2 regions of the Arthrobacter sedimenti genome follow, and region 1 is predicted to be linked to the other one. Evidence: riboswitches for the same ligand, from Rfam matches in the RefSeq annotation. Region 1 holds a riboswitch; the other holds the start of a gene.

What was found. A riboswitch is a leader RNA that binds a small molecule or an ion and turns the genes downstream of it on or off. The one in region 1 is predicted to bind glycine.
Region 2: it holds a riboswitch for glycine, as region 1 does, so the genes downstream of both, gcvP (aminomethyl-transferring glycine dehydrogenase) here and gcvP (aminomethyl-transferring glycine dehydrogenase) in region 1, are expected to answer to the same signal.

The regions. Positions count from the first base shown of each region.
Region 1 covers NZ_JBHSDQ010000015.1:6,491-21,423, forward strand. Annotated here, with positions in the region: gene ACFO0G_RS19730 (thiamine-binding protein) at 1-60, opposite strand, end outside; gene ACFO0G_RS19735 (TetR/AcrR family transcriptional regulator) at 183-806, shown strand; gene ACFO0G_RS19740 (hypothetical protein) at 987-1,214, shown strand; gene ACFO0G_RS19745 (hypothetical protein) at 1,375-1,719, shown strand; gene ACFO0G_RS19750 (hypothetical protein) at 1,815-2,072, opposite strand; gene ACFO0G_RS19755 (AzlD domain-containing protein) at 2,186-2,497, opposite strand; gene ACFO0G_RS19760 (AzlC family ABC transporter permease) at 2,494-3,282, opposite strand; gene ACFO0G_RS19765 (DoxX family protein) at 3,279-3,773, opposite strand; gene ACFO0G_RS19770 (CoA transferase) at 4,033-5,382, opposite strand; gene ACFO0G_RS19775 (glycerophosphodiester phosphodiesterase) at 5,391-6,290, opposite strand; gene ACFO0G_RS19780 (DUF445 domain-containing protein) at 6,340-7,701, shown strand; gene ACFO0G_RS19785 (LamB/YcsF family protein) at 7,834-8,583, opposite strand; gene ACFO0G_RS19790 (hypothetical protein) at 8,567-9,376, opposite strand; gene ACFO0G_RS19795 (amino acid permease) at 9,552-11,084, opposite strand; glycine riboswitch at 11,136-11,230, opposite strand; glycine riboswitch at 11,231-11,329, opposite strand; gene ACFO0G_RS19800 (hypothetical protein) at 11,293-11,472, opposite strand; glycine riboswitch at 11,620-11,720, shown strand; gene gcvP (aminomethyl-transferring glycine dehydrogenase) at 11,881-14,733, shown strand; gene gcvT (glycine cleavage system aminomethyltransferase GcvT) at 14,745-14,933, shown strand, end outside.
Region 2 covers NZ_JBHSDQ010000014.1:20,777-35,709, reverse strand. Annotated here, with positions in the region: gene gcvT (glycine cleavage system aminomethyltransferase GcvT) at 247-1,395, opposite strand; gene gcvP (aminomethyl-transferring glycine dehydrogenase) at 1,407-4,253, opposite strand; glycine riboswitch at 4,443-4,540, opposite strand; gene ACFO0G_RS19680 (TetR/AcrR family transcriptional regulator) at 4,635-5,171, opposite strand; gene ACFO0G_RS19675 (MFS transporter) at 5,256-6,809, shown strand; gene ACFO0G_RS19670 (Dps family protein) at 6,909-7,388, opposite strand; gene ACFO0G_RS19665 (APC family permease) at 7,611-9,167, shown strand; gene ACFO0G_RS19660 (AMIN-like domain-containing (lipo)protein) at 9,239-9,784, opposite strand; gene ACFO0G_RS19655 (DUF4193 domain-containing protein) at 9,957-10,259, opposite strand; gene ACFO0G_RS19650 (hypothetical protein) at 10,352-10,555, opposite strand; gene ACFO0G_RS19645 (LacI family DNA-binding transcriptional regulator) at 10,634-11,632, opposite strand; gene araA (L-arabinose isomerase) at 11,639-13,159, opposite strand; gene ACFO0G_RS19635 (L-ribulose-5-phosphate 4-epimerase) at 13,186-13,914, opposite strand; gene araB (ribulokinase) at 13,911-14,933, opposite strand, start outside.

The DNA of each region.
Region 1 (14,933 bases):
GTTGGGCCGGGAACCTTCGCTGGGAACGCCTGACGGAGCAACAGAAAATGCAAGCAACATGCCCCCAGTCTCCCACGCGGCCGCCGGCGAGTTACCCGGGAAAACCGGCTGCCCTCCGTCACATAAGGGCCTACCCCGGAGTAACCGTGTTGGCCGCAGGCTCCGTTGCTACCCTTTTGGGCATGAGCCTCGCAGTCGCCCGCAAGCCCCTCCGCGCAGACGCAGCGCGGAACGTGGACAAGATCATCACGGCGGCGCGCCAGTGCTTCCGTGAGTTCGGACCGGACGTGCCGCTCCAGACCATCGCCACCACCGCCGGCGTGGGGCCGGCCACCCTGTTCCGCAACTTCGCGGACAAGGAGGAGCTGGTGCTTGCGGCGCTCAACCGGCAGCTCCGGCTCACGGTGGACCCGGTCATGGACGGAGCGCTGGCCGATATCGACGCCGCAGCCGGGCTGCTGCGCGTCCTCGAAGCCCTGATGGCGGCCGCAAGCGACGATGCCAACCTGTTGTGCGCTGTGGCAGGGCGCCGTGAACTCCTCCCCGGAATCACGGGATCGCTCATGGACTCCATGGGTGTGCTGCTGGTTCGGGGACAAGGCCAGGGAAGCCTGCGCACTGACATTTCCATGACGGACATGTTCCGGCTGCTGGCCATGCTGATTGGGGTGGTAGACACCATGGAACCCGGCTCCGATGCCTGGCGCCGGCCGCTGGCGCTTGTCGAGGACGCCATCCGCACCGTCCGTCCGTCGCGTGCGCTGCCCGTGCTGGTGCCGGTTCCGGCTGCCGCGCCCAGCCTGTAACAGGCCGGGCCCTGGCAGGCCCGGCCCGCTGTTTACCGGGTTCCTCTTTGGCCGGGTTCGTTGTTAGCGCCGGGAAGGTGCAATAGACTGCCACTTGGGGTTAGGCAGCCAGCCTCGGTACTTCCAGCGGGAGCGACCCATGCACTTTGTGCCTATCCGCCGTTCGACGGCTGCGCTGCAATGAATCACTCAAAGCTTCTCCACTACCTCACCGATCCCCGCGGGCCCGAGGAGGTCCTCCCTGCGCTGACCGCCGGGGAACTCGTCGAACTGCTTGACGCGCTGTACCAGAACCTTGACACCCCTGAGCCAGAGTTCGGCGCACAGGTTTGGTATGAGATGGGCGTGGAAGAAACGTGCCGTCGCCGGGCAGTGTCGCCGGGCGGCGCCGCCCACGGAGTGGCTTAGCTGACTGCCGCATCCGGCAGCGCCTCGCCGCCGTCCCGCATTACAAAGCGTCCTGCAATACCCGACAGCAGAGCGAAAGGCCAGGCTTCAGACCTGCAGTGGGAGTTGCCCCCTACCCGTTGCTTTCAGTTTCGCCGTGTTGAGACTGGCCTGGGGCTTGATGATGCGTTTGCGCTGCAGCCTGCTCATCACCACGCTGTTCATGACCCTGCTGTTCATGGCCCGGGTACCCATGTCCTTCATGCCCGTGGTGGTGCTCGTGGAACTCGTTGGGAACGTGATCCTTCGCTTCCATCAGGTGCTGCTGGAGTTTTTCTTCGGCATCACGGCGCCTCCTTGCCGTGTCCCGCAACTCCCGGGTCGACTCCGAACCCCTGGGATCCAGGTAGGCGGCCCGCTGCTTTCCTGTCTGCTCTGCCGCCGGCACCCCGGCGCCCTGTTCTTCCCTGGCGTTCCTGCCGGTGTCCTCGGTGCCCTGGCCGTCCTGCGGCTCAACCGGCCGTGACTGTTCGTCCATCTCGATACCTCCTTTGGTGGCCGCCTGGGTGTGGGCTGCCTCTCTTCCAGTGCACCACACATGGCACCCGGAAGGTGCCGGCGCTAGGCGCTGCCGGCTTCTTCCCGCCTGCGCATTTCCTGATGCACCAGGGCCTGCAGCGCCGGTACGGGCGACGCCGGATCGACGTCAAGCGCCTCGCGCAGCCTTTGGGAAAGCATCTCCAAGTCCTCTTCCGGCACGTCCGAAAGCCTGGAAAAACGCCTAAAGAAGCGTTTGGCAGGCAGCCCTGCCCGTCGTCGGGCGTTTTTGTGACGGGGCTTGCCCGCTAAGCCCCCTGCAGGATGCAGCTGATTTTCCATGGTCGCCGTTCATAGGAATGCCATGGCCAACTGCATAAGCCGATCTCATAGTACAACCGGCACCTGGCAGTTGAAGTGACCTGGATCACTATCCGGCGCAAGCGGTGCGACCGCTAACTCCAGCCCAGGAACCTCAACAGCGCCGCCGTGCCGGCTCCGGCGATGACCACCACCAGGAAAGGAGCCCGGAGCGTCAAGGCGATTGCAGCCGCGCCAAGCGCGCCAAGCCTCGCGTCGGCGGCAAGACCCTGCCCTGACACCACCGCGTTCACCACGGTCAGCGAAGCGAGCAGGCCGATGGTCATTGTCCCTGCGATGCGTGATGTGCGCGGGTCCTCGAGGAATTTGGCGGGCATAAAATACCCCACGATTTTCCAGGCGTAGGCCAGGGCGCAGGCAATCAGCAGCCAGATCCACAGGCTCATGTACCCGCCTCCGGATCCGCGCCTTCGGGGCGCTCCGCTCCCGGACGGGTGCCGGCGGCGTCCTGGTGATGTCCGGGATGGTGTGTGTAAGGCTCGACGTCGGGCTCCAGGCCTTCGTCACGGCGGCCATGGCTGAACCACCCCACGAGTGCAGCCACCACGGCGGCAACAAGGATGGGCACGCCCGGAGGCACGAAGGGAACCGCCACGACGGTGGCCACGGCGCAAACGGCCGCGATGGCGATGGGTTCCCGCCCCTTGAGCCGGGGCCATAGCAAGGCAAGGAAGGCTGCGACGGCAGCACCGTCCAGCCCCCACTGTTTGGGATCGCCCAACCCGCTGCCGGCGATCGCGCCCACAGCCGTGAAGAGGTTCCACAGCACGTACACCCCAACTCCGGCTGTCCAAAAACCGCGGCGCTGCTCCGCGGGGACTGTCTGGCCGGTACTGGTCGCCGTGGATTCATCGATGGTCAGCTGGGCCCCGACGTACTTGCGCCATCCGGTTGGCCGCAGTAAAGCGTTCAGCTGCATGCCGTAAATTCCGTTGCGCATGCCCAGGAGGGTGGCGGCGCTCATGGCTGCGATGCCCGATCCGCCGCCGGCCACGACGCCAATAAAGGCGAACTGCGATCCACCGCTGAAGAGGAGCAGGCTCAAGGCCATCGCCTGCCAGAAGTTGAGCCCTGACGTCACCGCGAGCGCGCCGAAGGAGATTCCATACAAGCCGGTGGCGATGCTGATGGAGAGGCCTACCCTCACCGCCGGCGAGGCCAGGAGCTTCACACCCGCCCTCCGTGCTGCTCTGTGGGCAGGGCGGGTTTCCGGAGACTCCAGGCCCACAGGATCAGGGGCGCCTGAAGCGGCAGGCGCACGGTGTGGATCTTCCGACGGCGGGGAGTACCGGCCGGCCCGTACGCCCGCACGAGGGCGTCCACATGCCCGGCCAGGAATGCGGTGAACATGGCAGTGAGGGCGGTGGCCGTCAGTTTTCGCGTGGGCGGCAGCAGGATTCCGACGGCGGCGGCCAGCTCCAGCAGGCCGCTCACTGCGATCCACTCGTCCCGGGACAGGAGGGCCAGAGGATGCTGCGCTGTGGTGCCCGCGTCCCCTGTGCCCTGGTCGGCGTTGCCCTGGTCTCCTGTGCTCTGGTCGCCGCTTCCTTGGTTGGTGTCGGGCGCCGGATCCTGGCGGCACAGGTAGTCCGGAACCACCTCCCGGTAGAAGCCCGGATCCCGGAAATGCTTGCTTGCGCTGGCCAGCAGGAGGGCGCCCATGGCAGCCGCGGAGAGGTTCTGGGCGACTGGGCCCTGAAAGGACGGGCGCGAAAACGACCGGCGCGAAAAAGGCCGGCCCTGTGTGGACAGGCCGCGTATGGACAGGCTCCGAAACGCGGGGCCGGGCCAAAGAAAAGACATGGAACCACTCAATCACAGCAACTGCGACGGCCAGAAACCGGCGGCTGCCGCAAGACGGTGACGTCAGAAAAGGCATTGTGCAGCTGTCACGCCGGGCATCTGTCGCACTGCGCACCTGTCACACCCAGGCGAGCGGCGAACCTCCATACGGCGGTGGCGGAAATGGGTAGTCCAGGGGCTGGCCCCCATCCGTCAGCGGAGGCCCAATGTAGCGGAGTTCGCCATAGGTGCTGTCCGTGGACCGGTAGTCGGGGGCGGACACTTCTGAAGGCCGTTCCGTGTTCCTGCCCAGCGAGAAGAGTTCCTCGGCAGTCCGGGCGAGGGACAGGTGCGCGGCGCCCCCTGTCCCGGCCTCCCGGCGTCGGGCCAGCAGGTGGATGGCAGCCGCAGCGACGCCGTAGCCTGTGGCGTGGTCCAGTGCCTGGACGGGCAAGGCACCCGGGCGCCATTCGCCGTCGTGGTTGTCCTTGCCGTAGACGTGCGCGATTCCGCACGCTGCCTGGACGATACTGTCGAAGCCGCGCAGCCCGCTCCAGGGACCGGCACTCCCCCAGCTGTCCAGGGTGACCACCACAAGCCCGGGGTGCGAGGCCAGCAGTTCCCGGGGATTGAGCCCGAAGCGGTCCAGGGCGCCGTGCCGGTATCCGGCAACCACCACGTCCGCGGCCGGCAGGAGTTGCCGGAGCCGGTGCTGGTTACCCGGCAAACTGAGATCGGCTTCGGCGCTGCGCTTGCCGAATGCCGTGTCCACGAACTGGTCTTCAATCTCGGGGAAGGCAGGCGGGTCGATCCGCAGGACATCTGCTCCGAGGGCCGCGAGCAGGCGGGTGGCAACTGGTCCCGCGATCACGCGGGTCAGGTCCAGGACCCGCAAGCCTCGCAGGGGCAGAGCCTCCGCCTGGCCGCTGCCCCGTCCGGCGCTGTTTCCGCCCGAACTTTCCTCGCCAAAATCCCGCAGCCCCAGCCCGTCAGCCGTCCCGTCCGCGAACTCGAAGGCAACCCAAGCTCCCAGGCTGGCCGCACGGCCCATGTCCGAGCCAAGCCATTCGCTGCGCGTCCTGACTGCGGCAGCGATTCCGGCATTGCTTTGGATGGCCGCCTCGGCTTCCAGTGCGGCCATGGAGCGGAGCCGCCGCTCCGCTTCCTCGGGCGAGGTGGCGCCGAGTGCCTGCAGCAACCGCTGCTCGTGGTGGGGGTAGTTGGCGTGGAGGCGGATCCACCCGTCGCCGGTACGGTGGAAGCCGGAAAGGGGCGCGAAGCCCTGCGGTTTGCGCCCGGCAATGCGCAGGTGGCCAAAGGAGTCGAAAGCTGCTGCGGTGAGCGCAGACGTAGTCCTGAACAGGCCGGGCTTACCGGCATATAGGTTGACGGTGGCCGCCGCGGCCTCCACCGAACCCAGTGCCAGGCCTTCGACGTCGAGCGGGCCGGCCCACCAGCGGCGTGGGGAGTACGTGACCGTCGCATTCACGGCAGGCCCTACTTACCCTGCGGCGAGGCCATCCGGAGTTGGTCAAGGACACGGCCAGGAACATTGGTGGTGATCTCCTGGATGCCCAGGTCCTGGCAAAGAGCCACATCCTCTGGCGAATCAACCGTCCACACGCGGAAGCGCCGGCCCGATTCGAGCCAGCGGCGGACGGTGGCCGGGCGCTCCCGGACGTAGTCGATGCCGGGGCCGGCCATGCCCACTTCCCGGTCGTCCAGGATGCGTTCCCCCTCCAGCTGCGTGGCCTTCATCAGGTTGGCGATGGCGCCCCCGGTAAGTGGTCCCACGCCCAGCCCGCCACGGATCTCATGGATGGTGAGGTCGTCCACGAGCTGGCAGATGTATTGCGGCGGGACGGAAAGGAGCAGGTGCCGGACGGAATCGGGGTTGAAACTCATGAAGGTTACAGCCACGTTGTCCACCGTGGAGCTTTGCGGGTCCCAGCCCTCGCTGCGGAGCACCTCCAACACCCGGTCCTCAAGTTTGAGCTGGTACGGGCTGGGGTGCTTTAGCTCGATGGCCAGCTTCATGGGCCGGCCCGCTCCCCGGAGAATGTCCAGAAGCTCCGCAAGCGTGAGGAGCTGTTCCGAGCGTGCCCCATATGCTTCCGGGATGCGGGCTCCCTTCCAGGAGGAGAAGTCCAGCTGCTGCAGCTCCCGCAGCGTCCGTTCCGCCACCGGACCGGTTCCGTCCGAGGTGCGGTCCAGGTTGGCGTCGTGCAACAGGACGACGTGCTGGTCCCGGGTCAGGTGGACATCGCACTCCACCCCGTCGGCGCCGTCGGCCAGGGCCTGCAAATAGGCGGCGCGGGTGTGTTCGGCATAGGCGCCGCTTGAACCGCGGTGGGCAAAGACCAGCGGCCGCTGCGGCACTGACTCGTCAGTTGTCATGCTCACACGGTAGCCGACCGGCCCCCGCCTTCGGGGCTAGGCTTGGCACATGCAGGTGAACTCTGAGGCAACTACCGGGCCAACCACGCAGGAAGCACCCGCCGAACCAGCGCAGCAGGCGAGGTCCGGCACCAGGGCGGCAGGCGCCGTCGTACGCGGCCAGCTTGGTGCCGGTGACGCCGAAAAGGCGGCAGCGCTGCGGAAGATGAAGCTGCTGGCACTGAGCCTGCTTATTGCCATGGCGGTGATTTTTGTCTTCGCGTTTGCCCTGCAAAAGGACTATCCGTGGCTGCAGTACGTGCGCGCGGCCGCGGAAGGCGGCATGGTGGGTGCGCTGGCCGACTGGTTCGCGGTAACGGCCCTGTTCAAGTACCCCATGGGCATCAAGATTCCGCACACAGCCATCATTCCGCGGCGGAAGGACCAGATCGGCGCTTCCCTGGGCGAATTCGTGGAAACCAACTTCCTGTCCGAACAGGTGGTCCAGGACAAGCTGGCGAGCGTCAACATTGCACGCCGGGCAGGTCAATGGCTTTCTGCACCCGCCGGCGCGGACCGGGTGGCCAAGGAGGGTGCAGCGCTGATCCGCGGCGCGTTCAAGGTGTTGAATGACGACGACGTCCAGGCCGTCATCGAGGGAATGGTGCGCAAGCACCTGCTCACTCCGCCATGGGGACCTCCGGTGGGCAGACTGGCGGAGCGGATTTTCCATGACGGGCACCACCACACGCTGGTGGACCTGTTGGTGGACCGTGCCGCTGACTGGGTGGACGACAATCACCAGACAGTGACCCGCCTGGTGTCCGACCGCTCCCCCACCTGGGTTCCGCAGTTCGTGGACGGGCTGGTGGGCGACAAGGTCTACCTCGAGATCCTCAAGTTCGTGCGCGCCGTCCAGGCGGACCCCAGGCACCAGGTGCGGCAGTCGATCGACAAGTACCTCAACGATCTCGCCCAGGACCTTCAGCATGATCCCGCGATGATTGCGCGCGCCGAGGACATCAAGGCCCAGGTGCTGGGCGATCCCGAGGTGCGCGAGCTGGCGTCCCGGACGTGGGGCACCGTGAAGAACGCTTTGCTGGGTGCCGTGGACGATCCGGACAGCGAGCTCACCGTCAAGTTCAAGGCAGCGGTGCGTGATTTCGGGTCGCGGCTGGTGGACGATCCCGAGCTGGCCGGGAAGGTCAACGCCTGGATCGGTGACGCCGCAGGCTACCTGGTCCGGACCTACCGTTCAGACATCGCCGGGGTCATCACGGACACGGTTGCGCGCTGGGACGCCGAAGAGACCTCGCAGAAGATCGAGCTCCAGGTGGGCAAGGACCTGCAGTTCATCCGCATCAACGGCACAGTGGTGGGGTCCCTGGCGGGCCTGGCAATTTTCACGGTGGCGCAGCTGATCTTTGGGTGATTTCGCCGCGGATAAATTCCGGCGCTGCGCACATTCCTTTTCGACCCCCGCATTTGAGGTGCATAAAGGAACGTGCGCAGCGAGAAGGCTTACGACGACGGCGGGCGGCCCGGTCAGTCCGGCACCACGCCCCTAGGCGAAGGCCTCCAGCTCCACGCCTGCGGCCTCAAGCCCAGCACGGATGCGGGCCGCCATTTCCAGCGCTCCAGGGCTGCCGCCCTGTAAGCGCAGGGAGTCCGGCCGGACCTTGACCACCGTCCCGTCCATGGCGATCACTTCCCCTTGCGTTGCCAGCCGGACAGCGCGCTCAACCACCACGTCAATGTCGTGCAGGACTGCGTCCTCTTCGGAAAGCGGCACCAGGCTGCCGTCGGCGAGGTACGCCCGGTCGGCGAAGGCCTCGATGAAGACCGGGTTCCCGGCTTCCTTGGCCTGCTTCACCAGCTCGGAGCCGGGGAAGCCCAAAATGGGAAGGCCCGGGTCATAGGCATTCACTGCCGCAACCACGGCCGACGCTTGGTCGGCGTCGGAAATCAGTGCGTCGTACAGCGCTCCGTGTGCTTTCACGTAGTCCACCGAGGCACCCACGGCATGCGCGACGCCGTCGAGCGCCCCCAACTGGTACAGCACGTCGCCGAACAGCTCGTCGAAACCCATCCCCAGCGCGCGCTGCCCATAGCCCGCCAGGTCGCGGTAGCCGAGGTGCGCCCCCACGGTGACATCGAGTTCGTACGCTGCGCGGCAGCTGTCCAGCATGGTGACGGGGTCGCCCGCGTGCAAGCCGCAGGCCACGTTGGCGCTGGTGATCAGCTGGAACATGGCCGGGTCGCCTCCTGCCGTCCAGGAGCCGAATGACTGGCCTACGTCAGCGTTGAGATCCAAGTATGTTGCCTTCCAGCGTAAGGTTGTCCGGTCCGGCAGCTGCGGTCAGCTCCCCGGGAATGGTGTCCGGCATCGGCCCGAACGCCTCACGGGCATTCTTGGCCACCGCACGGCCCATGACGAGGTTACCGGCTCCACCTACAACGGCCCCTATGCCGAACGGGAGCGCCCTGCCGAACAGGGCAGTACCCTGCCGCTTGAGCAGGTTCTTGAGGAAGGCGTGCTGGATACGCTTGCGTACACTGCCGAAGCCCGGCCCCACCATCGACTTGGAGAGCACATTGCCCCAGTTATTGGCGGCGCCGTTGCCGCTGCCGGAGGCCTGGCCACTCAGCGTTCCCAGCAGGGCGGTACCCTCCTCGCCGAGCATGATGGCCATGACCATGGTGCCGGCCTTCTCCGGGTTGGTGAGGCGGATGCCGTGAAGTTCGGCCAGCGAGGTTGCGTACAGTGCCGTTGCTTCCAGGAAGCCCACGGTGGCGGCGGCGGACAGTCCCAGCGACGCCACAGTGCCAATACCGGGTACGACGGCGGTAGCGCCCACCACGGCGCCGCCACCGGCGACAGCACGCAGGTAGTCGCGCTCGGCGATGTCCGCCAACTGGGCAGCCGTTGCGCGGGGGTGCTTCTTTTGGAGCCGCCGGATGTAGCCAACCACCAGCGGCCGCTGGATCTGCACCGCCTTCAGAAGCATGTTGTGGACGCCGGGCTTGGGCTTGCCGTCGGAGTCGAACATGGTTCTGTGGGCGGTTTCCTGTGCGATACGAAGTGCGGGATTGCTGCGCCGGGCCATGGTCACCTTCATTCAAATCGACCTGCAGCGGGAGGCTGCCGTGCTCTTTCCATCCTATGTGGATAAACACTAAGTATGCTTAACTTCCGCGCCCGGCACCGGCGGGCGGGCTACCTTGGCAGGCCGGACCCATCATTGGATCCAACGCACCTGCCCGGCAGCCCGCCGTCGGCCGTTACTTCCTGGCCTGCTCTACCTCTTCGGCGGACACCCCGGCGGCGCTCCGTCCGGCTGCCACCGCGGCGTCATTGCGAAGCTCGGCGCGGAAGACCTCGAAGCGGGCAAGGTGTGCGGGTCGGCGCCGCAGGACGGCCCAGGCCACGCCAAGGACGGCGAACCAGGTGGGCGTCACCAACAAGGCGATGAGGGTGTCCGGTTGGGTGGTCAGCGCCCAGAGGACGAACGCGAAGAACGCGTAGACAACCCAGACCGCGGGGATGCCGCCGGGCATCTTAAAGTTCGACGCCGCGTGCAGTTGGGGGCGGCGGCGACGGAAGGAGATGTAGCTGGCCAGGATGATCGACCAGACGAAGATGAAGCAGACGGCGGACACTGTGGTCACCATTTCGAACGCCTTGCCAACGTCCTGGCCGGCGTACATGAGGACGACGCCGGAGAGCAGCAGCACGCAGGACAGGAACAGGGCGTTGCTGGGCACCTTCCTCGTGGACAGGCGGCTGAAGATGCCCGGCGCGTCGCCCTCCTGGGCAAGGCCGAAGACCATGCGGGACGTGGAGTAGATGCCGGAGTTGGCGGAGGACATGGCCGAGGTGAGGACCACCAGGTTGACCACGGTGGCCGCGGCGCCGAGGCCGGCCAGGGAGAACATGCCGATGAAGGGGCTGTGGCCAGCGGCGAACTGGGTCCACGGGGTGACGGCCATCAGGATGACCAGCGCGCCCACGTAGAACAGGAGTACGCGGACCGGGATGGCGTTGATGGCCTTGGGCAGGGTCTTCTCCGGGTTCTTGGCCTCGGCGGCGGTGGTGCCCACCAGTTCAATGCCGACGAAGGCGAACACGGCGATCTGGAATCCGGCTACGAAGCCCATGAATTCGTTGGGGAAGAACCCGCCGTGGCTCCACAGGTTGGTGAAGCTGGCCGTGCCCGTGTCGGACTGGAAGCCGGTGAAAATCATGAAAAGGCCCACGATGATGAGCGCAGCGATGGCGACAATCTTGATGAGGGCGAACCAGAACTCGGTCTCGCCGAAGGCCTTGACCGTGGCGAGGTTCAGCAGGAGCAGGATGCCGATGGTGGCCAGGCCCGGGATCCAGAGCGGCAGCGCCGGCCACAGTTCCTTGGAGTAGCCGGCGATGGCGATAACGTCCGCGATGCCGGTGATTACCCAGCAGAACCAGTACGTCCAGCCGGTGAAGAAGCCGGCCCACGGCCCCAGGAGGTCCGCAGCGAAGTCGCTGAAGGACTTGTAGTTCAGGTTGCTCAGCAGCAGTTCGCCCATGGCGCGCATGACGAAGAAGAGCATGAATCCGATGATCATGTACACGAAGATCACGGACGGGCCGGCCGCGGAAATGGTTTTGCCGGAGCCCATGAAGAGGCCGGTGCCGATCGCGCCGCCGATGGCAATGAGCTGGATATGGCGGTTGGTCAGCTGCCGTTCCAGGTGGGGAGGCTCGCTGCGGACCGCCGTGCGCGCGCCGTTGCGCGCTGGTTCGCCGTTGGACGTGGGGGGATGAATCGCCATGAGGAACTCCATCGGTAAAGCGGCATTTTGGGTACCGCAAAAGATTTGGTTCCTCCCCGCTCTGTAGGGAACCTGAGAGTTTCCGCAGCCCAAGCCGCTTGCACCGTCGGTGAGCCAGGGCATGCCTGGCTGCTTTCCAGAGTTGCCTGTCCGCGGCGGTACGTGGGCCTGAGAGTTTCCTGGGGAGGGTTTGCTCCTACGGCGCCTGCTAAATGTACCCGGCAAGGCTCTCCCGCCGCAGGTCGAAGGCATGTTCAGTTGGAAACCGCAGCCCGTAAGGGCCGCAGCGGTCATGCGTCGGGACGGGCGCCGGCAGTCGGACTGCTCCGGATACGCTGAGCCAGCCGCAGACGGCGCCAATCCCGGGGATCAGTGTGGTGTCCGTCACGATGCAATGTCAAACCCTTCCTGACACAACCGGAGCAGGACGCCGTCATCTTCCTGTATCTGGCCCGCTTCAGGAGCCCGCGATTTGCCACCGGCCGCATATCCCGATACCTTGTGAGCCGAATCACCCACATTTGAATAAGCCTTTCGAGCTGTGACGGGAGAGTCCTCCCGGCGAAACACCGGGCAGGCGCCGTAGGAGCAAATCCTCCCCAGGAATCTCTCAGGCCCACGTACCGTCATGGCGAGGCGACTCTGGAAAGCAACCGGGCTTTTGCCTGGTTCACCGACGGTGCAAGCGAACCCCTGCCAAGAGCAGGCAACGCGGAATCTCTCAGGTCCAATACAGAGCGGGGAGGAACCCATCCCACGCCGTGCCACCTTCGGCCGGCCAGAACTGGAGTTCCTCATGACGATTCAATCGCTTCCAACATCGTTTGTTGACCGCCATATCGGCGCGCGCCGCCAGGCCGACGTCGACACCATGCTCAAGGCCGTGGGCTACGACAGCGTGGACGGCCTGGTGGACGTTGCCGTCCCGGCCTCCATTCGGCAGGAAACCGCCCTCAAGTTGGCCGATGCCCTCAGCGAGGTTGAGGTCCTCACGGAGCTGCGCAAGCTCGCCGGCAAGAATAAGACCGCCGTCCAGCTGATCGGCCAGGGATACTTCGACACCGTCACTCCGCCGGTGATCCGCCGCAACATCCTCGAGTCCCCTGCCTGGTACACCGCTTACACGCCCTACCAACCCGAGATTTCCCAGGGCCGGCTCGAGGCGCTGCTGAACTTCCAGACCATGGTGCAGGACCTCACGGCACTCCCGGTGGCCAACGCCTCGCTGCTGGACGAGGCCACCGCGGTGGCCGAGGCCGTGCTCCTGATGCGGCGTGCCAATAAGAACAAAGACGCCAGGGACGGCAGGACCGTCCTGGACGCCGACTGCCTTCCCCAGACCATCGCCATCGTGAAGGGCCGCGCTGAGGCGCTGGGCTTCGAAGTTGAAGTGGCGGATCTCTCCAAGGGCCTGCCGGAAGGTGCCATCAACGGCGTCGTCCTGCAGCAGCCCGGGGTTTCCGGCCGGGTATGGGACCAGTCCAAAGTCATCAGCGCCGCCAAGGACCGCGGCGCCCTGGTCACCGTGGCAGCTGACCTGCTGGCACTGACCCTGATCACCCCTCCGGGCGAGCAGGGCGCCGACATCGCTGTCGGCTCCACCCAGCGCTTTGGCGTGCCGCTGTTTTTTGGGGGGCCGCACGCCGCCTACATGGCCGTCCAGAAGGGCATGGAACGCTCGCTCCCCGGCCGCTTGGTGGGCGTCTCCAAGGACAACGCCGGCGCCCCTGCCTACCGGCTGGCTTTGCAGACCCGCGAGCAGCACATCCGCCGCGAGAAGGCCACGTCCAACATTTGCACCGCGCAGGCATTGCTGGCCATCGTTTCCTCCTTCTACGCGGTTTACCACGGCCCGGATGGACTGAAGGCCATCGCCGAAGGCGTCCACCACAAGGCACGCGTCCTGGCCACCGCCCTCGCGTCCATGGGCCGTGAACTGGTCACCGATTCCTTTTTCGACACCCTCACCGTGCGCGTCCCGGGCAAGGCCGCCAAGGTGATCACCGCCGCTGAAGCCCGCGGCATTAACCTGCGCTTTGTCGACCAGGACACGGTGGGCGTCTCCCTGGACGAGACGACGACGGCGGCAACGCTGTCCGCCGTCGCGGTCGCCTTTGGCGCGGGTCCGGTGGGCGACGCCGAAGGCTTCGAACTGCCTGAATCGGTCCTGCGCACCTCCGGCTACCTGGAGCACCCGGTGTTCAACACGCACCGGTCCGAGACGCAGCTGCTGCGCTACATCCGGAAGCTGTCGGACCGGGACCTGGCCTTGGACCGCACCATGATCCCGCTGGGGTCGTGCACCATGAAGCTGAACGCCACCGCGGAAATGGAAGCCATCTCCTGGCCGGAGTTCGCCTCCATCCACCCGTTCGCCCCAGACTCCCAGACCGAGGGCTGGCGCGAACTGATTGCTGGTCTTGAATCAGACCTGGCCGAGATTACCGGGTACGACCAGGTTTCCATCCAGCCCAACGCCGGATCCCAGGGTGAGCTCGCAGGCCTGCTGGCGATCCGCGGCTACCACCACTCCCGCGGTGACCAGCAGCGCAACGTCTGCCTGATCCCGGCCTCGGCGCACGGCACCAACGCCGCCTCCGCCGTCCTGGCAGGGATGAAGGTGGTTGTCGTGGCCACTGCATCTGACGGCACCATCGACCACGAGGACCTGACGGCCAAGATCGAGGCGCACAAGGATGTTCTGTCCTGCATCATGATCACCTACCCGTCCACCCATGGCGTGTACGACGGCGACGTCCGTGAGGTCTGCGATGCCGTGCACGCCGCCGGCGGCCAGGTATATGTGGACGGTGCCAACCTGAACGCGCTCGTTGGGCTGGCCCAGCCGGGCAAGTTCGGCGGCGACGTGTCCCACCTGAACCTGCACAAGACCTTCTGCATCCCGCACGGCGGCGGCGGACCCGGTGTTGGCCCGGTTGCTGCCAAGGCCCACCTGGCACCATTCATGCCGGGCGACGCCAACACCGCCGCGCACGAAGCCGGCCACGGGGTGGCGATCTCGGCCTCGCGGTTCGGTTCGGCCGGCGTGCTGCCCATCTCCTGGGCCTACGTGAAGCTGATGGGCGGGGAGGGCCTGACCGAGGCCACCAAGTCCGCGCTGCTGGCTGCAAACTATGTCGCCACCCGGCTGAACGAGTTTTACCCGGTTCTCTACACCGGTGAAGGCGGTCTGGTGGCGCACGAGTGCATCCTGGACCTGCGTGAACTCACCGCCAGGACTGGTGTGACCGCCGAGGACGTGGCCAAGCGCCTTATCGACTTTGGCTTCCACGCCCCCACCCTGGCGTTCCCTGTCGCCGGGACGCTGATGGTGGAGCCCACCGAGTCCGAGGACCTCGCGGAAATCGACCGCTTCATCGACGCCATGATCACCATCCACGCCGAGATTGAGCAGGTTGCTGCCGGGGACTTCTCCCTGGAGGCATCCCCGGTGCGCAACGCACCCCACACGGCTGCCGCCGTCGTCAGTTCCGACTGGGACCGCGCCTACCCGCGCGAACAGGCCGCGTTCCCCGTGCCCTCGCTGCGGCAGGACAAGTACTTCCCGCCCGTGGGACGGATCGACGGCGCCGCCGGCGACCGGAACCTGATCTGCTCCTGCCCGCCGCTTGAAGACTTCGAAAACTAAGGACTCACCCAATGACTGAGAACTACACCGCTCTCTACGAGCAGCACAAGAAGGCCGGGGCCTCCTTCACGGACTTCGGTGGCTGGCAGATGCCGCTCAAGTACAACTCCGAGCTCGCCGAACACCACGCCGTGCGCAAGGCTGCAGGCCTGTTCGACCTCTCCCACATGGGCGAGGTCTGGGTGACCGGGCCGGACGCT
Region 2 (14,933 bases), on a different contig from region 1:
TGCCGGGGAAAGAGAAACAGCACGTAGCCCTCACCCACCCGCGTCCTGTAAGACCTGACACTGTCCTCGCACAACCGCAACTTCCGCACGAGGGCCGGCGGAGCCGGACTTTTCGAAAGCGTGCTCCCCACCGTCTCCCTAGCCTCGCAAGCTCGGCCAGGGAACCCTGACGGCGTGGGCCCAACGCACGCGTGAAAATGTCCGGTCCGCCGGTCCCCGAGGTGACCACGGCCGATCCCCAAGGGACTACTTGAGTCGCTTGTAGAACGGGAGGTCGACCACTTCGAAGGGCTCTGCCTTGCCGCGGAGATCGATGTCCAGGGCCGTGCCGGGTGCCGAGTGTTCGACGTCGACGTAGGCCATGGCGATGGGGTAGCCGAGGGTGGGCGACGGCTGGCCGGAGGTCACTTCGCCGACCGTGGCACCGTCCTTGAGCACGGGGTAGTGCGCGCGGCCGGCGCGGCGGCCCTGGCCTTTGAGCCCCACGAGGCGGCGGCCGGAGGTGCTGCCGGCGCCGGCCGCCTTTTTGGCTGCCAGGGCGGCTTTGCCCACGAAGTCGCCTTCCTTGGAGAGTGCGACGACGGGGCCCAGGCCGGCGGCGAACGGGTCACCCTGCAGGGACAGTTCGTTGCCGTACAGTGGCATCCCTGCCTCGAGCCGGAGGGAGTCGCGGGAGGCGAGGCCGGCGGGGGTCAGTTCCGCTTCGTCGGCGATGGCGATCAGTGCCTGCCACAGCGCGGCGGCATCGTGGTTGTCCACAAAGATTTCGAACCCGTCCTCGCCGGTGTATCCGGTACGGGCGAGCAGGAGCTCCTTGCCCGCCCCGCTTACCAGGAAGGGAACCTCGACGGCGGCGTAATACTTCAGTTCCGTCACCAGGGGGTGCTGGGCGGCCGGAACCAGGCGGAGCAGGAGTTCCTGGGCCTTGGGCCCCTGGACCGCGACCAGGGAGGTGCGGGCCGAGGCATCATCCACCACCACATCGAACCCTGCGGCGCGCTCCTGCAGTGCTGCAGCCACCACGGCGGCATTGCCGGCATTGGGCACCACCAGGAAGACGTCGGTGCCGTCCTGCGCAGCGGGACGGCGGTAGGTGATGAGGTCGTCGATGATTCCGCCGTCCTCATTGCAGATCAGCGAGTACTTGGCCTTGCCCACCGCCATGGCGGAGATCCTCCCCACCAGGGCGTAGTCCAGGAACGCGCCGGCGTCCCGTCCGGTCACCCAGACCTCGCCCATGTGGGAGAGGTCGAACAGGCCTGCAGCCTTGCGGACCGCGTGGTGTTCGGCCAGCTCGGAGCTGTACTTGAGCGGCATCTGCCAGCCACCGAAGTCGGTGAACGACGCGCCCAGCTTCTTGTGCTCGTCGTACAACGCTGTGTATTTCTCAGTCATGGCGGCAGGCCTCAGTTCTCGAACTCGGAGAGCGGCGGGCAGGAGCAGATCAGGTTCCGGTCTCCGGCGGCGCCGTCGATCCGGCCCACCGGCGGGAAATACTTGTCCTGCTTGTGGTGGGCGGGGAACGCGGCCTGCTCGCGCGGGTAGGCACGGTCCCAGTCGGAGCTGACGACGGCGGCGGCAGTGTGGGGTGCGCGGCGCAGCGGTGAGTCGGCAACGGCAAAGTCCCCGTTGGCCACCTGGTCGATTTCCTCGCGGATGGTGATCATGGCCTCGATGAAGCGGTCGATCTCGGCCAGGTCCTCGGACTCGGTGGGCTCCACCATCAGGGTTCCTGCGACCGGGAATGCCAGGGTGGGGGCGTGGAAGCCGAAGTCGATAAGGCGCTTGGCCACGTCCTCGGCGGTCACACCGGTGCGGGCGGTGAGTTCACGCAGGTCCAGGATGCACTCGTGCGCCACCAGGCCGCCCTCGCCGGTGTAGAGAACCGGGTAAAACTCGTTCAGCCTCGCGGCCACGTAGTTGGCTGCGAGGAGCGCGGACTTGGTGGCCTCGGTCAGGCCCTCGCCGCCCATCAGCTTCACGTACGCCCAGGAGATCGGCAGCGCACCGGCGGAACCGAACCGGGACGCCGAGATCGCCACCCCGTGGCCTTCCTCATGGGCGGCCTTGTTGGCGTCGCCCGGCATGAATGGTGCCAGGTGTGCCTTGGCTGCGACCGGGCCCACGCCGGGTCCGCCGCCGCCGTGCGGGATGCAGAAGGTCTTGTGCAGGTTCAGGTGCGAGACGTCGCCGCCGAACTTGCCCGGCTGGGCCAGCCCGACGAGCGCGTTCAGGTTGGCGCCGTCGATGTATACCTGGCCGCCGGCGGCGTGGATGGCGTCGCACACGTCGCGGACGTCGCCGTCGTACACGCCGTGGGTGGAGGGGTAGGTGATCATGATGCAGGACAGGGCGTCCTTGTTCGCTTCGATCTTGGCCGTCAGGTCCTCGTGGTCGATGGTGCCGTCCGCTGCGGTGGCTACAACGACCACCTTCATCCCTGCCAGGACCGCGGAAGCAGCATTCGTGCCGTGGGCCGAGGCCGGGATCAGGCAGACGTTGCGCTGCTGATCGCCGCGGGAGTGGTGGTAGCCGCGGATCGCCAGCAGGCCTGCGAGCTCACCCTGGGATCCGGCGTTGGGCTGGATGGAAACCTGGTCGTACCCGGTAATGGCCGTCAGGTCCGCTTCCAGGTCGGCGATCAGTTCGCGCCAGCCAGCGGTCTGGGAGTCCGGGGCGAACGGGTGGATGGAGGCGAACTCCGGCCAGGAAATGGCCTCCATCTCGGCGGTGGCGTTCAGCTTCATGGTGCACGACCCCAGCGGGATCATGGTGCGGTCCAGGGCGAGGTCACGGTCGGAGAGCTTCCGGATGTAGCGCAGCAGCTGCGTCTCGGACCGGTGCGTGTTGAACACCGGGTGCTGCAGGTAGCCGGAGGAGCGCTCAACGGCGGCCTCCAGCCCGAAGCCCTCGCCCCCAGCAATGGAGGCGCCGAAGATGTCGGCAACCTGGGCGACGACGGCCGCCGTCGTGGTTTCATCGAGCGAGATGCCCGCCGTGTCGGCGTCGACTGAACGCAGGTTGATTCCGCGTGCTTCGGCATCTGCGACAAGTGCGGCAGCGCGTCCGGGGACGCGGACGGTTAGGGTGTCGAAGAAGCTCCCATGCAGGACCTCCACACCGGCTGCTGCCAGCGACGCCGCCAGCACCCGGGCATGGCCGTGAGTCGTTTCCGCAATGGCCTTCAGCCCGTCCGGGCCGTGGTACACGGCGTACATGGAGGCGACGATGGCCAGCAGCGCCTGCGCCGTGCAGATGTTGGACGTGGCCTTCTCGCGGCGGATGTGCTGCTCGCGGGTCTGCAGCGCCAGGCGGTAGGCAGGAACGCCTGCGTCGTCCTTGGACACGCCCACCAGCCGGCCGGGCAGCGAACGCTCCAGCCCCTTGCGGACAGCCATGTAGGCGGCGTGCGGGCCGCCGAAGAACAGCGGCACACCGAAGCGCTGGGCGGAGCCGACGGCGATGTCCGCCCCCTGCTCGCCCGGAGGGGTGATCAGGGTCAGTGCCAGCAGGTCTGCGGCCACGGTGACCAGGGCGCCGCGGTCCTTGGCGGCGCTGATGACTTTGGACTGGTCCCATACCCGACCGGAAGCGCCGGGCTGCTGCAGCACGATGCCATTGATATCGCCCTCCGGCAGGCCCTGGGAAAGGTCCGCCACTTCAACGTCGAAGCCCAGTGCCTCGGCGCGGCCCCTGACGATGGCGATGGTCTGCGGGAGGACGTCGATGTCCAGGACGGTCTTGCCATCCGCAGCGGGCTTGGCCTTGTTGGCACGGCGCATCAGCAGGACGGCCTCGGCGACGGCAGTTGCTTCATCCAGCAGCGAGGCGTTGGCGATAGGCAGGCCAACCAGGTCCTGCACCATGGTCTGGAAGTTCAGCAGGGCCTCAAGCCGGCCCTGGGAAATCTCAGGCTGGTAAGGCGTGTACGCGGTGTACCAGGCCGGGGACTCGAGGATGTTGCGGCGGATCACCGGCGGAGTGACCGTGTCGAAGTACCCCTGGCCGATCAACTGGACGGCGGTCTTGTTCTTGCCGGCGAGCTTGCGCAACTCCGTGAGGACCTCAACCTCGCTGAGGGCGTCCTGGAGGCGGAGGGCGGTTTCCTGGCGGATGACCTTGGGAACGGCCGTGTCCACCAGGGAGTCGACGGTGTCGTAGCCCACGGCTTTGAGCATGGTTTCGACGTCGGCCTGGCGGCGCGCGCCGATATGGCGGTCTACGAAGGTGGTGGAGGCTGGGGTAACCGACACGAAGGAACTCCATTTACTCAGGCGGCGCAGGGTGCGCCACAGCTATTCGGGTTCCTCCCCGCTCTGTATTGGACCTGAGAGTTTCCGCGTTGCCTGCCTGGCAGGACCCGCTTGCACCGTCGGTGAGCACAACAGTTCTTCCACTTCCCAAGGGAGGAAGGACAACTGCCTGCTGCTTTCCAGAGGCGCCTCGCCGCGGCGGTACAGGGGCCTGCGAGATTCCTGGGGAGGATTTGCTCCTACGGCGCCTGCCTGTACTTCCGGCAGAACTCTCCCGCCGCAGATCAAAGGCTATTAACTTGTTGGGTCATGACGGCCGGTGGCGGCCCTCACAACTCTCCATTGTCCTACGCCGCCGCCCCTCCCGGCAAATGGCAAATCCTACCTGCGGAGCCGCTCCAGGGCGGCGAGGAGTTCCTCCACGTCAGCGGCCGCTCCCCCCGCCGGAGCGGGCGCCACCGACAGCATGGCGTTGAAGTACAGGCCGTCACCCATATAGAGGACTGCCTTCGCCAGCCCCGGACCAACATCAGCCGCAATTTCGTCCAGCCATCGCTGCTGGATGGCCGCGAACCGGCGCCGCGTCTCTTCATGCGCCACCTCGGCAAGCCTTGTGGCGGCAACGATGGCCCTGTCCAGCGGAGTGTCTGCCCACACCGAGGAACGAATGAAGTAAGCGGCGGCGCCTTCGCCGGCTGAGGCCATGGCGTCGGCATCCTCCCGGGCCAGGCCGTCCAGCCGGTCCAGCAGAACGGCGATGAGCGCTTCCTTGTTGGGAAAGTGGTAGAGCAGGCCGCCCTTGGACACGCCGGCCTTCCGGGCGACGGCGTCAAGGGTGGCGGCGCGCTCCCCCACCTCGATCAACAGGGACTCGAAGGCATCAAGGACCGCTTCGCGGGCTACAGGCTTTCGGGGCATGCCTTCCATCATGCCCTTCCCACGGCGGTATGACGGAACCGGAAGGAGTTTTAAACTATACCGTCTGGACGGTATAGTTATTCCATGACGACTTCCACCAGCCCCGCGCCCTCACGCACGGACGGGAACGCCCCGCGGCAGCTGTGGCGCGACTGGGTGGCGCTGGGGCTGCTGATGTTTCCCGTACTCCTGGTGGCCGTGGACAACACGGCGCTGACATTCGCGCTGCCTGCCATCGCCCGCGCCCTGGAACCGTCCGGCGTGCAGCTGCTGTGGATCGTGGACGCCTATCCCCTGGTGCTGGCCGGCCTGCTGGTATCCATGGGAAGCTTCGGCGACCGGATTGGCCGGCGGCGGCTCCTGGTCATCGGCAGCATCGGTTTCGCCGCACTCTCGGCCGCCACCGCCTTCGCACCGACGCCGGAGTGGCTGATCGCCGGCCGCGCAGCCCTGGGCTTCTTCGGGGCCATGCTGATGCCGTCCACGCTGTCGCTGATCCGCAACATCTTTCCCGAGCCCAACCGCCGGCGGCTGGCAGTCGCCATCTGGGCTGCGGGATTCTCCGGCGGCGCCGCCCTCGGGCCGATTGCCGGCGGCTGGCTGGTGGAGCAATTCTGGTGGGGCGCGGTCTTCCTTGTAGCGGTACCCCTCATGGTTCCCCTGCTGGCGCTGGGGCCGGCCCTGATCCCGGAGTCCAGGGATCCCTCCCCGGGGAAGGTGGACATCCCGAGCATCCTGCTCTCCATGCTGGTCATGGTGCCCGTGGTGTACGGCATCAAGGCCGTCGCCACGGAGGGGCCGGGCGCAGCAGGGCTGGGGGCAATTGCCTTTGGCTTGGCCATGGGAGCCGTGTTCGTGCAGCGGCAGCTGCGCCTGGAGCACCCGCTGCTGGACATGTCCCTGTTCCGCAACAGTGTGTTCAGCATGGCCATAACCGCCAACATCCTGGCCCTGTTTTCCTTCAACGGGTTCATCCTGTTCCTCGCCCAGCACCTGCAGCTCCTCGAAGGAATGAGCCCCTCCGGGGCGGGAGTTGCCATGGTCCCCGCGCTGGCAGCCACAGTGGTGGCCGGCCTGGTGGTGGTGCCGCTGGTCCGCAAGGTCCGGCCCGGGTACGTGGTGGCTGCGGGGCTGGCGTTCAGCGCCGCCGGCTACAGCATGGTGACGTTCGGAAACCACGACGGCGGCCCGTCGCTGCTGCTGGCAGCCCTCCTGGTCCTGGCGCTGGGCGTGGGCACGGCGGAGACCATCTCCAACGACCTCATCCTGGGCGCCGCCCCGCCGGCGAAGTCGGGGGCGGCCGCGGCAATTTCCGAGACGGGCTATCAGGTGGGTTCCCTGCTGGGGACAGCCGTCCTGGGATCCATCCTGACCGCCTCCTACCAGCAGAACCTTCGGCTGCCCGCGGGGCTTGAGGGCATACTGCCCGGGCCCACCCTGCACAACGCCGGGGAGACACTGGCGGGCGCCGTGGAGGCGGCCAACCTCCTGCCCGCATCGCTCGGCGGGATGGTCCTGGACGCCGCCGCTTCAGCGTTCGACTCCGGGGTGCACGTGACCGCGGCAATTGGGCTGGTACTGATGGCGACGGCGGCAGGCCTCGCCGCCGTCGTGCTTCGCAAAGTGCCAAAAGCATAGCGGACGCCCACGGGAGTCCAGAAACGGACGGACGGGCAGGCCAAAGCGCCCGGCGCCGAGGAGGGATACCTCGGCGCCGGGCGCTCCGTGAAACAACCGCTACTTTGAGTCTGCAGCCGTGACCTTGGCAGTGGGCTTCATGTTTTCCGCCTGCACCATCCAGGCGAACTGTTCCAGCCGGGCGATGAATTCGTGCAGGAGGTCCGCGGAGGTGGGGTCCTCCTCATCCACTTCGTCATGGACCTTGCGCATGGTGCCTACGGCAGCCTCCATGGCAGCGACGATCCGCTCGATGGCATCTTCAGTGCTGATCAGCCCTTCAGGGAACTGGGCCAGGCTGGTGGTTTCGGCAACGGTGGAGCTGCGGCCGTCCGGAAGCGCATGCAGGGCGCGCATCCGCTCGGCGGTATCGTCGGCGAACTGGCGGGCAGCGTCCACGATTTCATCCAGCTGCAGGTGGAGGTCGCGGAAGTTGGTGCCCACGATGTTCCAGTGCGCCTGCTTGCCCTGGACGTGGAGCTCGATCAGGTCCGCAAGGACAGCCTGCAGGTTGTTGGTCAATGTCGGTGAAGCTTTCATGCATCCTCCTCAAGTGGTCCAATACTCCCGACGCTACCAGCCGCGGACACCGCGGCGGCAGGCCTTCAGGGAATTCATCAGTGAGCTTACTAATTTCGAAAACGAGTCACAAACGAATGTGATTCATAATGCGTCTTGCATCACACGGGCGGCGCCCCCATACTAAATGAACGCCATTCATATAGTGACTTCCGTCTCACAGCCTTCCCAGAAAGTGGTGCCATGACAGAGACAATCCGCACCAGTACGGCCAAACCCGGTCCGCACGCCCACGCCCCATCCGCGGACGGCGTCAGCGACAAGGGCCTCAAGGGCGGGCAGCTCGGGCTCCTCGCCGTCGTCGTCCTGGGCATTTCGACCATTGCCCCCGCCTACACCCTCACCAGCGCGCTGGGTCCCACCGTCAACGAAGCCGGCCTCCAGCTGCCAGTCATCTTCCTGATCGGGTTCATCCCCATGATCCTGGTGTCGCTCGCCTACCGGGAACTCAACGCCGACTCCCCGGACAGCGGCACTACCTTCACCTGGGTGACCAAGGCCTTCGGGCCCTGGGTCGGCTGGATGGGCGGCTGGGGCCTGCTGGCCGCCAACATCATCGTGCTGTCCAACCTCGCCGGCGTCGCCGTCGACTTCTTCTACCTCTTCCTGTCCCAGCTCACCGGCTCCCCCGAGCTCGCAGACCTGGCGGACAACAAAGCCTTGAACGTCATCACCTGCTTCGTCTTCGTGGCGCTGGCCGTCTGGGTCAGCTACCGCGGGCTGCACACCACCAAGCTGGTGCAGTACAGCCTGGTGGGCTTCCAACTGCTGGTCCTCGGCCTGTTCGTGGGCATGGCGTTCGCCAACTGGTCCACCTCGGAAACGGCCATCCCGTTCAGCTGGGACTGGTTCGACGTCACCAAGATCGAAACCTTCGGCCAGGTTGCCGCCGGCATCTCCCTGTCGATCTTCGTCTACTGGGGCTGGGACGTCTGCCTCACCGTCAATGAAGAGACGGCCAACGGCAAGAAGACCGCCGGCGTGGCAGGCACCCTGACGGCCGTCATCGTCCTTGCCATCTACCTCCTGGTCAGCATCGCCACCATGATGTTCGCCGGCGTCGGAGATACCGGCAACGGCCTGAACAACGCCGAAAACCACGAGAACATCTTCACCGCGCTGGCCTCCCCCATCATGGGCCCCTTCGCCATCCTGATGTCCCTGGCCGTGCTCTCCAGCTCCGCAGCATCCCTGCAGTCCACGTTCATGTCGCCGTCCCGGAGCCTGCTGGCGATGGCGCACTACGGTGCACTGCCGGAGCCGTTCAGCCGCATCAGCAGGAAGTTCGCGACGCCCGGCTTCGCCACCATCGCTGCCGGCATCATCTCCGCGGGGTTCTACGCCGTGATGCACGTGGTCAGCGAGAACGTCCTGAACGATACCATCCTGGCCCTGGGCCTGATGATCTGCTTCTACTACGGCCTGACCGCCCTGGCCTGCACCTGGTACTTCCGCCACAGCCTGTTTAACAGCGCACGCCACTTCCTGTTCCGGCTGGTGTGCCCGGTGGTGGGCGGCCTGGGCCTGTTCGTGGTGTTCTTCCAGACCGCCATGGACAGCCTGGCCCCGGATTTCGGCAGCGGTTCGGAGGTCTTCGGCGTGGGCCTGGTGTTCATCCTGGGCATCGGCATCCTGGCCCTGGGCGCCGTCGTCATGCTGGTCATGTCCCGCACCCACCCGGGCTTCTTCCGCGGTGAAACCCTGAAGCGGGATACCCCCGCCCTGGTGGTTCCGGAGTAAAAACCCCCGCAGGAAAGGTGCCGCGCCCCTGATGGGGCGCGGCACCTTTTTGGTTTACGACGACGGACCGGTCACCAGTAGTGCGCCACGTCGATCACCAGCCGGGAGCCGGAGCCGGGACCGTCCAGGGTGAAGACCCGGAACGGCAGGCGGGCCCGGACGCCCAGGCCCAGACTTGTATAGCCTTCGAAGCTTCCTGCGGAGACTACTTGGCGGAAGGTCTGGTAGCCGGACACGTTGCTGAGTTCATTCCTGTCCGCGGGGCTGTAGGTGGCGTTGCCGTTCTCGTCATAGGAGGGCGCCTTGATGCTGATGTGCAGGCGCGCACCGCCCCGGACCGGAATGAAGGCCCCGGAGCCCTCCTGCTCGATCCGCGGCACATACTGCACCGTATAGGCCACCGCAGGGCCGTTGAGATCCACCACCAACCGGTCGAAGCAGTAGTGCTGCCCCGTGCGGACATTGGTGACGGATGCGGTACCGGTGTCCTGCCCGGACTTCGCCAGCGAGCCCCAGGTGAGCCCGCAGTAGGGAGCCGCCGAGGCAGGTGCCTGGACCACGATTCCCAGCCCTACAGCCAGCAGGACCGCTGCGAGCCAGATGGAGAACTTTTTCATTGCTGTACCATCCAGGATTCAAAGCCATTGGATGATTCCAGCGTAGGAGTGTTCCTTGCCCGAGACGAGGGGTCATTTTGATAACGACGGCGGCCGGAGATAAATAGCGCAGGACCAAAAAGCGCCGGCCACCCGAGGGGGTGGCCGGCGCCGGGAAAACCAGGAAATAGTTTTAGCCTTCGCAGTCGCGGCAGTACTTCAGGCCGTTCTTTTCACGGGCAACCTGCGAGCGGTGGCGGACCAGGAAGCACGACGAGCAGGTGAACTCGTCGGACTGCTCGGGAACCACAATGACGGTCAGTTCCTCGTTGGACAGGTCGGCGCCGGGCAGGTCGATACCTTCAGCGGTGTCGTTTTCGTCGACATCGATAACCGCGGTCTGCGCGTTGCCGCTCCGTGATGCCTGGAGGGCCTCGAGAGAGTCAGCAGGCGACTCTTCTTCCTGCTTGCGTGGAGCATCGTAATCGGTAGCCATAGCGTGTTCACTTTCGTTGCTGCGCAGCGCCATTTCAGGCACCTCAGTGAAGCAGTTTAGGGCATTACCACGCTAGTGGCGCAATAGTGTGTTTAACCAGACATCGTGCTGGTTTCGGGTGCTGCCAGCGCATGCTCGGAGCGGGCCTGCTCCGCGCCTGCGGACACCCCGCTCAAGGCCGGCAGCCAGCCCCAGCGGGTGGCGTCAGCCATGGCGCCGCCGGCCAGGGACTCGGAGTCATACGTGAACGTGTCCAGCAGCCAGTCGCGGAGCCGGATGAGCAGGGTAGCCGTCATGCCTGCCAACGTACGCAGCGATTGTTGTGGCCACGTTTCGCGGGGGTCTCCCCCGGATTAACTTCGCTGCCGGCAGTTTCAGGCCGGCGGGGCGGTGCTGCTGCGCAGGACGAGTTCGGGCTCCACCACCAGCGTCTGCGATCCCTCGGCGCCGTCCAGTGCCCTGAGCATCAGGTCCATGCACCGCCGGCCCAGTTCTTCGAAGTCCTGCCGGACCACCGTCAAGGGCGGGCTGAAGTAGCCGGCTTCGGGCTGGTCGTCGAAGCCCACCACGGAGACGTCCTCCGGCACCTTGATTCCTGCCTCATTCAACGCCCGCAGGACCCCCAGGGCCATCTGGTCGTTGCCTACAAACAGCGCAGTGGCACGGGGGCTGGCTGCCACCTTGCGGCCTATCTCATAACCGCTGCCGGCGCTCCAGTCACCCTCGAACATGAGATCGGCGTCGAGGCCGGCCGCGTCCAGGGCGCCCCGCCAGCCATCGGCGCGGGCCACCGCGTCGATCCAGTCCTGGGGCCCCGCCACGTGCCCGATACGGACGTGCCCCTGCCCGATGAGGTGCTTCACCGCCAGTTCCGCCCCGCGGCGCTGGTCCACTTTGACGCCGCCAACGGCGTCAGTGCCTGTGGTCCCCACGGCCACCACAGGCACTCCGATGGGCAGTTCCGCGAGGGCGGCAGGCATCTCCAGGTGCGGAACGATCACCACGATGCCTTCCACCGACTGGTCCAGGAAGTGCCGGACGGCGGCCAGGATCGCATCGCGGTTGACCTCCCGCAGGGCAGCGACGCGAACGAAGTACCCAGCATCCCGCGCGGCGCGTTCCACCCCCAGCAGGGTGTTGGCAGGCCCGTACTGCGACAGTTCACTGGCCAGGACCCCGATGGTCTGCGAGCGCCGGGTAACCAGGCTCCGGGCAGCGGAGTTGCGGCGGTACCCCAGCTGGGCAATCGCCGCCTCCACTTTCTCCCGCGTCCCCTTACTCACGTTCGGGTGGCAGTTGACCACCCGTGACACGGTCTGGTGCGAGACCCCGGCCAGCTCCGCCACGTCCTCAAGCCTCGGCCGCCGCACCATTTTTGGTCAGATCCCCCCGGCCAGCCTGTAGTAGGCGGCGTTCCAGTTCAGGTCCTTCTTGAACTGGCGGATCGTGGTGCCTTCATCAATGGTGAGCAGTTCCGTTTTGGCGATTTCAGCGAAGTCCTCGAAGACGTCCATGCCCACCTGGGTGGAGAGCACAGTGTGGTGGGCGGCGCCGGCGGTCAGCCAGGCGGCGGCCGAGGTGGCGAAGTCCGGCTTCGGCTCCCACAGCGCGCGGGCCACCGGGAGGTTGGGCAGCGGCTGGTCCAGGGGAACGACGTCGACGGCGTTGGCCACCAGGCGGAAGCGGTCCCGCATGTCGGACAGGGCGACGACGACGCCCGGGGAAGCATCGGCGTCGAACACCAGGCGGACCGGGTCTTCCTTGCCGCCTATGCCCAGCGGGTGGATCTCCAGCCGCGGCTTCTGCGCGGTCAGGGAGGGGCAGACCTCCAGCATGTGGGCGCCGAGGATCTTCTCGGACCCCGGCTCCAGGTGGTAGGTGTAGTCCTCCATCAGCGAGGCGCCGCCGGGCAGGCCGGCGCCCATCACCTTGGCGGCGCGGACCAGGATGGCGGTCTTCCAGTCGCCTTCGGCGCCGAACCCGCAGCCGGCAGCCATGAGCCGCTGCACCGCCAGGCCGGGCAGCTGGCGGAGCGCACCAAGATCCTCGAAGGACGTGGTGAACGCCGCGGAGCCATTGGCTTCCAGGAAGGACCGCAGCCCCAGTTCAATCCGGGCCCCGTACCGCAGCGATTCATGCCGTGCCGCGCCTGCGCGGAGCTCCGGCACCACGTCATACATGTCCTCGTACTCCGCCACCAGGGCGTCGACGTCGGACTCTGCAGCGCCGTGCACGGCGTCGGCCAGTTCGTTGACGGACCAGGTATTAACCGCGACGCCGAAGCGCAGCTCGGCTTCGGTCTTGTCGCCTTCGGTGACGGCCACGTTGCGCATGTTGTCGCCGAAGCGGGTCAGTTTCAGGGTCCGGACGGCGGCCCAGCCCGCCGCGGCGCGCTGCCAGGAGCCGACCTGACGCGCAACCTCGGGATTGGAGACGTGCCCGACGACGGTCTTCCGGGCAATGCCCAGCCGGGACTGGATGTACCCGAACTCGCGGTCGCCGTGCGCGGCCTGATTCAGGTTCATGAAGTCGAAGTCGATGTCGGCCCAGGGCAGGTCCCGGTTGGCCTGCGTGTGCAGGTGCAGCAGGGGCTTGCGCAGCAGGTCCAGGCCCTGGATCCACATCTTGGCGGGGCTGAAGGTGTGCATCCAGGCCGTCACGCCGATCACGGAATCATCCGAGTTCGCCTCCAGCGCGGTGCGGCGGATGGCGTCGGAATCGGTGAGGACCGGCTTCCACACTATGCGCACGGGCACCGCGGAGGATGCGTTCAGCTGGTTGGCGATCTCCTGTGACTGGGCGGCCACCTGCTTGAGGACCTCCTCGCCGTAGAGGTGCTGGCTGCCGGTGAGGAACCAGACCTCGTAGCCGTCGAGGGAAGTGTTTGCTGCGGTGCTCATGGGTTCTCCTGGGAAAGTTTGGGGCCCTATTGGCCGTAGACGTTCTGGTAGCGGGCGTAGAGGGAGTCGATGTGGTCCTGGTTGATGGGCAGCGGGTCACCGAGCTGCCGGGAGATATGGACGGTGCGGGCCACTTCCTCGCACATGACGGCGGCCTTCACGGCGGACCGGGCATCCTTGCCGATGGTGAAGGGGCCATGGTTTTGCATCAGGACCGCAGGCGAATTGGAGTTCTTCAGCGTCTCCACGATGCCGTGGCCGATCGAGTCGTCGCCGATCAGCGCAAACGGTCCCACCGGAATCTCGCCGCCGAACTCGTCACCCATCATGGTCAGCACGCACGGGATGGCTTCTCCCCTGGCGGCCCAGGCGGTGGCGTAGGTGGAGTGGGTGTGCACTACCCCGCCCACCTCGGGCATGTGGCGGTACACGTAGGCGTGCGCGGCCGTGTCGGAGGACGGCGACAGGGGCGGGTTGCCCCAATCGACGGTACCGCCGCCACCGACGTTGGTGCCCCGCACCGGGGTGCCGTGCAGGTCGGTGACAATCATCTGCTCCGGAGTCAGGTCCTGGTAGGAGACGCCGGAGGGCTTGATGACCATGAGGTCGGTCCCGGGTACGCGGGCTGAAACGTTGCCCGCGGTCCAGACCACCAGTTCGTACCGGGTCAGCTCGGCGTGCAGCGCGCACACTTCCTCACGGATCCGGGCAATGGTTTGCAGGATCGCCGGGGTTACACCGGTCCCGGCGGTCATGCGGACACCTCCACAGCGGGTGCCGGCGGGTTGCCGGTGCCCGGCAGGTCAGTCCGTGCCGCTTTGCGCTGGATGGCCTTGAGCCGGTGCATGACGTCGTTGCTGCCGCGGCCGAAGTAGTCGTGCAGCACCTTGTACTCCTGGAACAGTTCGTCGTAGGCGGCCACGTTTTCCGGTATCGGGGTGTACACCTCTCCGGGTTCGGCACCCATGGCGGCGGCAGCTTCGCGGATGTCCGCGTAGGCGCCCGCGGCCACGGCGGCGTGGATGGCCGAGCCCAGCGCCGGGCCCTGCTCCGAGCCGATGGTGGACAGCTGCAGGCCGGTGGCGTCCGCGTAGATCTGCATAAGGAGTTTGTTCTTGAGCAGGCCGCCGGCCACGATGAATTCCTTGACCGGGACGCCGGCGTCGCGGAAGGCGTCCACGATGGTGCGGGTCCCGAAAGCCGTGGCTTCAAGCAGCGCCCGGTATGTGTCCTCGGGCCTGGTGGCCAAGGTCTGGCCCACCACAATCCCGGAGAGCTCGTGGTCCACCAGGACTGAGCGGTTGCCCGAGTGCCAGTCGAGGGCGATCAGGCCGTGCTCCCCGATGGCCTGCCGCGACGCGAGTTCGGTGAGGTATTCGTGGATGCCCAGGCCCGCATCCCTGGCAGCCTGGTGGTATTCGGGCGGCACGCCGTACTTGGTGAACCAGCCAAAGATGTCCCCGACGCCGGACTGTCCGGCCTCGTAGCCCCAAAGGCCCGGCACGATGCCGCCGTCCACTGCCCCGCACATCCCGGGCACTTCGCGCAGTTCCGTGCCGTTCATGACGTGGCAGGTGGAGGTGCCCATGATAGCCACCAGCTGGCCGGAGTCCACTGCTTTGGCAGCCGGGGCCGTGACGTGCGCGTCAACGTTTCCCACGGCCACGGCGATGCCCTCCGGCAGTCCGGTCCAGGCAGCAGCCTCGGCGGTAAGGGTGCCTGCGGCATCCCCCAGCCGCCCGAAGGTGTGCTCCAGCTTGGAGCTGACGAAGTC